Regions from separate parts of the Pseudomonas sp. NFX1 genome, predicted to be linked through region 2. Evidence: predicted binding sites of a transcription regulator. Region 2 holds the regulator's gene; each other region holds the start of a gene.
The links. Region 2 encodes sigma-54, which starts transcription at its own class of promoters, with help from an activator protein. Its sites were predicted from a motif close to ANTGGCATNNANNTTGCTNT; they were not measured.
Positions count from the first base shown of each region.

Region 1: the regulator sigma-54 is predicted to act here: its motif matches at 1,901-1,920, upstream of DJ563_RS13140 (CmpA/NrtA family ABC transporter substrate-binding protein).
Region 3: the regulator sigma-54 is predicted to act here: its motif matches at 1,215-1,234, upstream of flgB (flagellar basal body rod protein FlgB).

Region 1 is NZ_CP169366.1:2,918,397-2,922,233, reverse strand. It holds gene DJ563_RS13145 (ANTAR domain-containing response regulator) at 61-636, opposite strand; gene DJ563_RS13140 (CmpA/NrtA family ABC transporter substrate-binding protein) at 647-1,861, opposite strand; gene DJ563_RS13135 (quinone-dependent dihydroorotate dehydrogenase) at 1,998-3,020, shown strand; gene rmf (ribosome modulation factor) at 3,128-3,343, opposite strand.
Region 2 is NZ_CP169366.1:3,616,526-3,620,362, reverse strand. It holds gene rapZ (RNase adapter RapZ) at 1-170, opposite strand, end outside; gene ptsN (PTS IIA-like nitrogen regulatory protein PtsN) at 173-637, opposite strand; gene hpf (ribosome hibernation-promoting factor, HPF/YfiA family) at 650-958, opposite strand; gene DJ563_RS16275 (RNA polymerase factor sigma-54) at 1,038-2,531, opposite strand; gene lptB (LPS export ABC transporter ATP-binding protein) at 2,707-3,432, opposite strand; gene lptA (lipopolysaccharide transport periplasmic protein LptA) at 3,433-3,837, opposite strand, start outside.
Region 3 is NZ_CP169366.1:315,029-318,865, forward strand. It holds gene DJ563_RS01385 (chemotaxis protein CheV) at 1-105, shown strand, start outside; gene cheR (protein-glutamate O-methyltransferase CheR) at 157-984, shown strand; gene flgB (flagellar basal body rod protein FlgB) at 1,281-1,688, shown strand; gene flgC (flagellar basal body rod protein FlgC) at 1,691-2,134, shown strand; gene flgD (flagellar hook assembly protein FlgD) at 2,147-2,848, shown strand; gene flgE (flagellar hook protein FlgE) at 2,876-3,837, shown strand, end outside.

The DNA of each region.
Region 1 (3,837 bases), 700 kb from region 2:
GCCGTTGGCTACCGGTGTGGTTTCTTCAGCAAGAGCTGGGCCAACTCGCTCCTTCGGGTTTCAGCCCAACATTTCGTGCATGGCGATGATCTGCTCGGCCACCTGGATCAGCTTTTGTTGCCGGCTCATGGCCTGGCGGCGCATCAGGGTGTAGGCCTGCTCTTCGTTGCAGTCCTTCATCTTCATCAGCAAACCTTTGGCCTGTTCGATGCGCTTGCGCTCGGCCAGCTGCTGGTCGCGCGCCACCAGCTGCGCCTTGAGCGCCTGGTCGCTCTCGAAGCGGGCCATGGCCACATCCAGGATTGGCTGCAGCCGCGCGGCGTGGATGCCCTCGACGATGTAGGCGCTGACCCCCGCCTGGATAGCCTGGCGCATCACGCCCGGGTCATGCTCGTCGGTGAACAGCACGATGGGCCTTGGGCGGTCGCGGCTGACCAGCACCACTTGTTCCATCACGTCGCGATCCGGTGAGTCGGTATCGATCAACACGACGTCCGGGTGCACCGTTTCGACGCAGGCGGGCAGGTCGATGGTCAGGCCCGGGGCTTCGATGACGTCAAAGCCGGCCTCGCTCAGGGCCGCCTTTAGCCTGCCCAGCTTGTTTTGAGTGTCGTCGATCAACAGGATACGCAGCATGTTCATCCCCTCACAGGCCAGCGCAGGCTTCGGGTGTGTCGCCCAGGGCATGCAGGCGGAAGCTGCGGGCATAGCCGTAGGGGTCGCTGCCGTCCCAGCGTGTACCGTCGATCAGCAGGCTGCTGCGCATCGGCAGGCCGTGACAAGGGATACCGAGGGTGTCTGCGGCTTCGCGGTAGAGCCCCAGTTGCTGAACCTGGCTGGCCACGCCGAGGTAGTCGGGGTCGTCGCGTAGCAGGCCCCAGCGGCGGAACTGGGTCATGAACCACATGCCATCGGACAGGTACGGCAGGTTGGCCTGGCCCTGGTTGAACAGGCGCAGGGCGTGGGGGTCGTGCCACTGGTTGCCCAGCCCGTCCTGGTAGTCGCCGAGCAGGCGTGGCTCGATGTTGCCCACCGGGGTGTCGAGGTAGGCACTGGCGCTGAGCAACTGCGCGGTGCTGCGGCGGTTTTCAGGGCTTTGCTCGATGAAGCGGCTGGCCGCGAGGATCGCCTTGATCAAGGCGCGGGCACTGTTGGGGTACTGCTCGGCGAAGGTGCGGGCGCACGCGAGGACCTTCTCCGGGTGGTCCGGCCAGATCGACTGGCTGGTTGCCAAGGTAAAACCCTGGCCCTTGCCGACAGCATCGGCTGACCAGGGCTCGCCGACACAGAAACCGTCGATGCGGCCTGCCTGGATATGCGCGGCCATCTGTGCCGGCGGTACCACCACGCTGTCGACATCGCGCAGCGGGTGGATGCCTTGGCTCGCCAGCCAGTAGTACAACCACATGGCGTGGGTGCCCGTGGGGAAGGTCTGGGCAAAGGTCAGGCGTGCGCCATGCTGGTGCACCAGGCGCGCCAATGCCTCAGGGCTGGTCACACCCTTGCGTTGCAGGGCAGGGGAAAGGTTGATGGCCTGGGCATTCTGGTTCAGCCCCATGAGCACGGCCATGTCACTGGCCGGCACACCACCGATGCCCAGGTGCACGGCATAGGCCAGGCCGTACAGGCAGTGCGCGGCATCCAGTTCGCCGCTGACCAGTTTGTCGCGCAGCCCCGCCCAGGAACCCTGGCGCTTGAGGTTGAGGGCCAGGCCGTGCTGCTGGGCAAAACCCTGGGTGGCGGCGACCACCACCGAGGCGCAATCGGTCAGGGCCATGAAGCCAATGTTCAGGCTGGGTTTTTCCGGCGCGTCGCTGCCGTTGACCCAGGCCAGGGGCGTTGCTCGGGGTGCTGTGTTCACAAGGTTCCTCGCCCGTACTGAAAAGGCAGTGCGGTGTGCGAAGCAACGCATGTGCCAAGCGGCCGAGGATTTACTGTCATGCCAGCCGTGCGCTGGCTATAATCGCCCCCTCATTCACCCCGAGCCTTGCCCGCCCATGTATACCCTGGCCCGCCAGCTGCTGTTCAAGCTTTCCCCGGAAACCTCCCACGACCTGTCCCTGGACCTGATCGGTGCCGGTGGCCGTCTTGGCCTCAATGGCATGCTGTGCAAGCAGCCGGCGGCCTTGCCGGTGTCGGTCATGGGCTTGAACTTCGCCAACCCGGTGGGCCTTGCCGCTGGCCTGGACAAGAACGGCGCGGCCATCGATGGCTTTGCTCAGTTGGGCTTCGGCTTCGTCGAGATCGGTACCGTCACACCGCGCCCGCAGCCGGGCAATCCGAAGCCGCGGATTTTCCGCCTGCCGGAAGCGACGGCGATCATCAACCGCATGGGTTTCAACAACCTGGGCGTCGATCACCTGCTCAAGCGCGTGCGAGCTTCGCGCTACAACGGCGTGCTGGGCATCAACATCGGCAAGAACTTCGACACCCCGGTCGAGCGTGCGGTCGATGACTACCTGATCTGCCTGGACAAGGTCTATGCCGACGCTACCTACATCACCGTCAACGTCAGTTCGCCGAATACGCCGGGGCTGCGCAGCCTGCAGTTTGGCGACTCGCTGAAGCAGTTGCTCGATGCCTTGGCCGAGCGCCGCGAGCAGTTGGCGGTTACGCAGGGCAAGCGCGTGCCGTTGGCGATCAAGATCGCCCCGGATATGAGTGATGAAGAAACCGCACTGGTGGCTGCTGCGTTGATGGAATCGGGCATGGACGCGGTGATCGCCACCAACACCACGCTGAGCCGTGAAGGCGTCGAAAGCTTGCCTTATGGGGGCGAAGCCGGTGGTTTGTCGGGTGCACCGGTACTGGAGAAGAGTACTCACACGGTGAAGGTGCTGGCAGGTGAGCTGGGCGGCAAGCTGCCGATCATTGCTGCCGGTGGTATCACCGAGGGGCGTCACGCCGCCGAGAAAATCGCCGCGGGGGCCAGCCTGGTGCAGATCTATTCGGGCTTCATCTATAAAGGCCCTGCGCTGATCCGCGAGGCGGTGGACGCCATCGCCGCGATGCCAAGGTAACCTTCAGTTTTTAACCGGCCATAAAAAGGGCCCCGTCAAGGGGCCCCTGGGCCTTCGCCCGCCGCCCGGATGGGGCGTGCATGGTAAATCGAATTCAGTGTCCTCGATCAGCCAACGGCGTGATTTTCGTTGAGTCTATGGATGCCAGCGGTGCCAGTCATGCCGTCCCAGTTATCACCGCGACCTTCACGCCAGCCGTTGATCCAGGCTTGGCGAACAGAAGGAAGATTGAACGGGCAAAGTTCGCGGGATTTGCCGGTGACCCCGTATTGGTAGCCACGTGAATATGCTCTTTCCAACGGATCACGCTTAAGTCTTCTCATAGGGTGTTGCCCTCACTTGTTGACTGTAATGTCCCGTCGGCCTCTCCGAGGCCGGGCAGAGTCTTTCTGCCGGTTTGCGCTCGCTGCCGGCGTGGCGAGCTGAAGGTGCCGCCTCGTTGCGAAGCGGCCTAAGACCAGTTCTAACGAATGCGAGTCACGGTGTGAATGATCGATTTGTCATAAGCACGTAACCTTTCCAAGGGTGAAGTGATAAGTAAATAAATGCGACTCAACCTTATTTGGCGTTGAGCCCGCTATGATCGGGGTTTGCCGATCATTGACGTCATTTCGCCAGCGTTGCTGGGCCATGACAGAATTATTTTGAAATGCGACGAAGGGTCACATCGGTCCCTGAATCGCTCGAATTTTTCAAACTGCCTGATGATCTAAGCTGTCTTTGCCCCTGGCGAAGTGCTGATCGGTCAGGCGGCCCGGTCGTTCTGCTGCGCAGTTGTGCGCAGGGGAGGGCCACTCGGATGCCTGCTGGAAGGGTG
Region 2 (3,837 bases):
ACGGCGACCTTGGGTTGCAGCAACTCGGTATTGATCAACGCGTTTTCCGCCAACTGCGGTAGCAGGCCGGCGGGCAGGTTATCGATGCAATAGAAACCGTTGTCTTCCAGCACATCGAGGGCGGTGCTCTTGCCGGAGCCGGACCGGCCGCTAACGATGATCAGACGCATGTTCAGGGCTCGCTCTGGACGTCCAGGACAACCTGGTACAGGGCCTCGTTACTGCTGGCGGCACGCAGACGATCACGAACCTCTTTGCGATCGAGCATGCTGGCAATCTGGCGCAGCAGTTCCAGGTGCGCATCGGTGGCAGCTTCGGGCACCAGCAGGACGAACAGCAGGTCCACGGGCGCGCCATCGATGGCGTCGTAGTCGATCGGTGCCTCCAGGTGCAGCAAGGCGCTGACGGGGGCGGTGCATCCTTCGAGCCGGCAGTGGGGGATGGCGATGCCGTTGCCGAACCCGGTCGAGCCGAGTTTTTCACGGGCGACCAGTTTTTCGAAGACGTCTTGCATCTCCAGTTCTGGCACTTGGTCGGCGATGACAGTGGCGACCTTTTCGAGGGCGCGCTTCTTACTGCCGCCCGGCACGTTCACGAGGGAACGGCCGGGGGTCAGGATGGTTTCAAGTCGGATCATGGATGAGGGGGATCAGCGGGCAGCCGTACCTTGCAGCAGGCTTTGCTGTTTTTCCTTGTGTTTTTTCAGTTGGCGGTCGAGCTTGTCGGCCAAGGCGTCAATTGCTGCATACATGTCTTCGTGTTCGGCATTGGCAACCACTTCGCCGCCCGGAATCTGCAGGGTCGCTTCGACCTTTTGCTGCAGCTTCTCGACTTTCATGATGACGGTCACATTGGTGATCTTGTCGAAGTGACCCTCCAGGCGCTTGAGTTTCTGCTCGATATAGTCGCGCAGCGGCGGGGTGACTTCTACATGGTGTCCACTGATGTTGACTTGCATACAGCTTCTCCTTTGTTGCCCGTGCATAAAGAGGCAGGTCTTGCACCTGCCCCGCAAACGCTGTGGCACATACCAGGGGCTACATCAGTCGCTTGCGTTCGCTCGACGGTGCGATGCCGAGAGACTCGCGGTACTTGGCGACGGTGCGACGGGCTACCTGGATGCCTTGTGCCTCCAGTAAACCAGCGATCTTGCTGTCACTCAATGGCTTTTTCTGATTTTCCGCCGCAACCAGTTTCTTGATGATCGCGCGGATCGCCGTGGACGAGCATTCTCCGCCTTCGGCGGTGCTCACATGGCTTGAGAAAAAGTATTTCAGTTCGTAGATGCCGCGGGGCGTGTGCATGTATTTCTGCGTGGTGACCCGCGAAATGGTCGACTCGTGCATGCCCACCGCTTCGGCAATGTCATGCAGCACCAAGGGCTTCATCGCTTCGTCGCCATGGTCGAGGAAACCGCGCTGATGCTCGACGATCTGCGTGGCGACCTTCATCAGCGTTTCGTTGCGGCTCTGCAGGCTCTTGATGAACCAGCGCGCTTCCTGCAGCTGGTTACGCATGAAGGTGTTGTCGGCGCTGGTGTCGGCGCGTCTGACAAAGCCTGCGTACTGCGGGTTGACGCGCAGCCGCGGGATCGCTTCCTGGTTCAGCTCGACCAGCCAGCGCTCACTGTCCTTGCGCACGATGACGTCAGGCACGACGTACTCGGGCTCGCTCGATTCGATCTGTGAACCGGGGCGCGGGTTGAGGCTTTGCACCAGTTCGATGACCTGGCGCAGTTCGTCTTCCTTGATCTTCATGCGCCGCATCAGTTGGCTGTAGTCGCGGCCACCCAGCAGGTCGATGAAGTCGGTGACCAGGCGCTTGGCCTCGGCCATCCAGGGGGTGCTGGCCGGCAGCTGACGCAGTTGCAACAGCAGGCATTCGCCGAGGTTGCGTGCACCGACGCCGGCAGGCTCGAACTGCTGGATGCGGTGCAAGACCGCTTCGACTTCGTCCAGCTCGATATCCAGTTCAGGGTCGAAACCGGCGCAGATCTCCTCCAGGGTGTCTTCCAGGTAGCCTTGGCCATTGATGCTGTCGATCAGAGTGACGGCGATCAGGCGATCGGTATCCGACATCGGCGCCAGGTTCAGCTGCCACAGCAGGTGGCTTTGCAGGCTCTCGCCGGCCGATGTACGGGTGGTGAAGTCCCACTCGTCGTCATCGTTGCTAGGCAGGCTGCTGGCGCTGGTCTGGTAGATGTCTTCCCAGGCGGTATCGACCGGCAGCTCGTTGGGGATGCGCTCGCTCCACTCACCGTCTTCCAGGTTTTCGGCACTGGTGGTGCTTTCCTGGAAGCTGTTGTCCTGGGCTTCGGCGGCCGGTTTGCTCTCGGCGTTATCGGCCATCGGGTCGCTATTGTCGAAGTCCTCGCCGTCTTCCTGACGTTCGAGCATCGGGTTCGACTCCAGCGCTTCCTGGATTTCCTGTTGGAGGTCCAGGGTGGAGAGCTGGAGAAGGCGGATGGCCTGTTGCAACTGAGGAGTCATCGTCAGTTGCTGGCCCATTTTTAGGACGAGCGATGGTTTCATGGCAGGGGCTTAATACCTTGTTCGCCGGCGCGCATGCGCCATCCACTACACGAGGGCGCCGGAGCGCCAAATTCAAGCAAGTTTTATGCCTTAAATTGTAGCGTTTGCCTAGAGCACCGTAACAACTTAAACCCCGTCAAGGGTTATTTGCCGGTGCTCCGGGTGCGTCCCGGGGTCAGAGTCGGAACTCGTGACCCAGGTAAACCTCTTTGACCAGGTCGTTGGCCAGGATGGTCTCGGCATCGCCTTCGGCGATCAGTCGGCCATCATTGACGATATAGGCGGTTTCGCAGATATCCAAGGTCTCGCGCACGTTGTGGTCGGTGATCAGTACACCGATGCCCTTGGCCTTGAGGTGGTGGATGATCTGCTTGATGTCGCCGACCGAAATCGGGTCGACACCCGCGAAAGGTTCGTCCAGCAGGATGAACTTCGGTGCGGTTGCCAAGGCCCGGGCGATCTCGACGCGGCGGCGTTCGCCACCCGAGAGGCTCATGCCGAGGTTGTCGCGGATGTGGCTGATATGGAACTCCTGCAGCAGGCTTTCCAGCTCCTTGCGGCGGCCGTCGCGGTCGAGTTCCTTGCGGGTCTCGAGGATCGCCATGATGTTGTCGGCCACCGACAGCTTGCGGAAGATCGAGGCTTCCTGCGGCAGGTAGCCGATACCGGCGCGGGCGCGACCGTGCATGGGCTGGTGGCTGACATCGAGGTTGTCGATCAGCACGCGCCCTTGCTCAGCCTGGACCAGGCCGACGATCATGTAGAAGCAGGTGGTCTTGCCGGCGCCGTTGGGGCCGAGCAGGCCGACGATCTGGCCACTGTCGATCGACAGGCTGACATCGCGCACGACCTGCCGACCCTTGTAGCTCTTGGCCAGGTGCTGGGCTTTGAGGGTTGCCATTTACTCGGCCTTCTTCTTGGGCTGGATCACCATGTCGATACGCTGGCGCGGTGTAGTCACGTTGCCACCACGACCGGCGGTCGCCACCTGGGTCTGGGTGTTGTAGACGATTTTCTCGCCTTCGGTGGTGTTGCCTTCGTTTTCGACCTTGGCGCGGTCGGTGAGGATCACCAGGTCCTTCTGCGACTGGTACTGGATAGTCACACCCCAGCCCTTCATCTTGTCCGGCTTGGCGGCGCTCTGCTGCTGCTCGAAGTAGGCCAGGTTGCCCACCGAGGTCACCACGTCGATATCGCCGGTGGGGGAGCGGGTGATGGTCACGGTGTTGCCTGTGATTTTCATCGAGCCCTGGGTGATGATCACATCGCCGGTGTAGGTGGCCACACCCTGCTTGTCGTCCAGATG
Region 3 (3,837 bases), 2.7 Mb from region 2:
AACCAGGCGATGGTCAAGAAAGTCGGCGCCGATGATTTCCTGGCCAAGTTCAAACCGGACGACCTGGCGCAGCGCGTGGTCGACCGGATCAAGGCAACACATTGAAGCAGCCGGGAGCCCGCTCCCGGCACCAGCGATTGAAAAGAGGCGGCAGTAGTGTCTACGGGTAATTTGGATTTCGAACAGTTCCGGGTCTTCCTGGAGAAAGCCTGTGGCATCCTGCTGGGCGAGAATAAGCAGTACCTGGTCTCCAGCCGTCTCAACAAGCTGATGGAGCAACAAGGTATCAAGAGCCTGGGCGAGCTGGTGCAGCGCATCCAGACCCAGCCGCGCAGCGGTTTGCGCGAACAGGTGGTCGACGCGATGACGACCAACGAGACCCTGTGGTTCCGTGATACCTACCCGTTCGAAGTGCTGAAGAACAAGGTCATCCCCGAGTTCATCAAGAACAACCCAGGCCAGCGCCTGCGCATGTGGTCGGCGGCCTGCTCGTCGGGGCAGGAGCCGTACTCGATCTCGATGGCTATCGATGAGTTCGAGCGCAGCAACCTGGGCCAGCTGAAGATGGGCGCGCAGATTGTCGCGACCGACCTGTCCGGGACCATGCTCACCAACTGCAAAACCGGCGAATACGACAGCCTGGCGATTGCCCGCGGCCTGTCGCAGGAGCGCCTGCAGCGCTACTTCGACCCCAAGGGGGCGGGGCGTTACGCGATCAAGCCGGCCATTCGCAGCCGCGTCGAGTTTCGCTCGTTCAACCTGCTCGACAGTTACGCGAGCTTGGGCAAGTTCGACATCGTGTTCTGTCGCAACGTGTTGATCTACTTTTCGGCCCAGGTGAAGAAAGACATCTTGCTGCGTATCCACAGCACGCTCAAGCCGGGCGGGTACCTGTTCCTTGGCGCCTCCGAGGCGCTGAACGGGTTGCCGGACCATTACCAGATGGTGCAGTGCAGCCCGGGGATTATCTACCAGGCCAAGTAGGGTTTGCCTTGAGGGTTGTGGCGCCTATGAGATCGAGCGCCGCCCGCGCGGCGCTCGGTCTCGTAGGCGCCACACCTCTATCGCCAAGCACGTCAATTTTTTGTTTTGCCGCCCATGCCGACCGGCAATTGCCGCTTGCGCCCCTTCAAGCGGAAGACCTTTGCCGCTTTTCTGGCATCACCCTGACAGCATTCCGTCTTGCTAGCCCGTCTTTCCGGGCTTTTCAGGTGGTTGGCACAGCCCTTGCTATACCTTGCTCAACGACACTCCGGTCAACCTTCGAAGGTTTCCCCGACATGAGCATCAGCTTCGACAAGGCGCTTGGCATTCACGAAAAGGCCCTGGACTTCCGCGCCCAGCGCGCCGAAGTGCTGGCCAACAACATCGCCAACGCCGACACGCCCAACTACAAGGCGCGTGACATGGACTTCTCCTCGGTGCTCGCTGCCGAAAGTGAAAAACAGCAAAGCGGCCGCTTCGCCCTGGACCGGACCAACAGCCGGCACATCGAGGCCGATGGCCTGGCCCTTAGCGACGAGGCGCTCAAGTACCGCACGCCGCTGCAGCCGTCGATCGACCAGAACACCGTGGACGCCCAGATCGAGCAATCGAACTACACGGAAAACGCCATCGGTTTCCAGGCCAGCTTCACCTTGCTCAACAGTAAATTCAAAGGGCTGGTTTCGGCCCTGCGCGGAGAGTAACCATGTCCCTTTCCAGTGTCTTCAACATTGCCGGCAGCGGCATGAGCGCGCAAAACACTCGCCTCAACACCGTGGCCTCGAACATCGCCAACGCCGAGACCGTGTCGTCGAGCATCGACCAGACCTACCGCGCACGCCATCCGGTATTCGCCACCACCTTCCAGGACGCGCAAAGCGGTACCAGCCAGTCGCTGTTCGAGGACCAGGGCGAAGCCGGGCAGGGCGTGCAGGTCAAAGGTATCGTCGAAGACCAGAGCAACCTGGAAGCGCGCTACGAGCCCAACCATCCGGCGGCGAACAAGGACGGCTACGTCTACTACCCGAACGTCAACGTGGTCGAGGAGATGGCTGACATGATCTCTGCCAGCCGTGCGTTCCAGACCAACGCCGAACTGATGAACACCGCCAAAAGCATGATGCAGAAAGTCTTGACCTTGGGTCAGTGATAGGACGCCGACATGACCACGACCAATTCCACCAGTGACGTCGGCAGCGCGTACCTGACCTCGCTGCAAAAGCAGACCAGCAAGACCGACAGCAGCACCGGCGCTGCCGGCAGTGCGCTGGGCAAGGACGCGTTTCTGCAGTTGCTGGTAACGCAGATGAAAAACCAGAACCCGCTCGACCCGCAGGAAAACGGCGAGTTCGTGGCGCAGCTGGCGCAGTTCAGCAGCCTTGAAAGCATGCAGACGCTCAACGAAACGGTGAACTACATCGCCGGTTCGTTCCAATCGTCCCAGGCATTGCAGGCCTCGTCGCTGGTTGGGCGCAACGTGATCGTCCAGACCGACAAGGCCGTGGTCGACACCAGCAAGGAGCTCAAAGGCTCGGTCAACCTGACCTCTTCGAGCACCGCCACGTCCGTCGGCATCTACGACAAGGACGACAAGCTGGTGCGCACCCTGGACCTGGGTACCAAGGCGGCAGGCAAGGCCGACTTCACCTGGGATGGCAAGGGTGACGATGGCGAGGTACTGGCGGAGGGCACCTATACCTTCAAGGCCACTGCCAGCATCGATGGCAAGTCCACGGCCATGACGACCAACCTGCCGGCCACGGTCACCAGCGTGACCATGGGCGGCAATGGCGCGGAAATGACGCTCAACCTTGCCGGGCTGGGCAGCATCGCGCTTTCCAAAGTTCAAAGCATTGGCATCTAGGGCCTAACCCAACGACAGGAGTAGCACATGTCTTTCAATATCGGCCTTAGCGGCCTCTATGCAGCAAACAAGGCCCTGAACGTAACCGGCAACAACATTGCCAACGTCGCCACCACCGGCTTCAAATCGTCGCGCGCCGAGTTCGCCGACCAGTATTCCAACTCCATCCGCGGCACCAGCAGCGGCAAGAATGCCATCGGCAGCGGCGTCAAGACTGCCGCCGTTTCGCAGTTGTTCACCCCGGGCAACATCAATGGCACCGGCCAGGCGCTGGACATGGCCATCGATGGCAACGGCTTCTTTGCCCTGAATGACAACGGCTCGAAAATCTACACCCGTGCCGGCGCGTTCTACAGCGACAAGGACGGCTATGTGGTCAGCTCGTCGGGCGCCAACCTGCAAGGTTACGCGGTGGATGGCAACGGCAAGATCATCCAGGGCATCCTTACCGACCTGCAGATCGACACCTCCAACCTGACGCCGAACCCGACCGGGCGCATTTCCGAGACGGTCAACCTCAACTCCAGCGCCACTGTGCCGACCGAGACGCCGTTCGACCCGACCAAGGTCAACACCTACAACTACACGTTCAACACCGATGTGTACGACAGCCAGGGCAATGCGCACCAACTGAACCAGTATTTCGTCAAGGATGCAGGCACCAACTCCTGGACCATGTACACCACCGTTGACGGCCGCAACCCGGCTGACCCGGCCCTGACCACGCCGCTGGTCAACAAGCTGCCGTTCAAGTCCGACGGTACCCTGGATTCTGCCGCGATGACTGAAGGCCCTGTCACTGGCGGCCTGACCATCAGTGCCAACAAGACCTTCAACCTCGATGGCTGGGTGCCGGCGCAGAAGAACGCTGCAGGCGCATGGTCGGCCAACGGCGCTACCGCGAGCCTTTCCGGGGTGAACCTGGACATGCTGGGCACCACCCAGTACAACGCCGCGTCCGCCACCACCGCCAAGAGCCAGGACGGTTT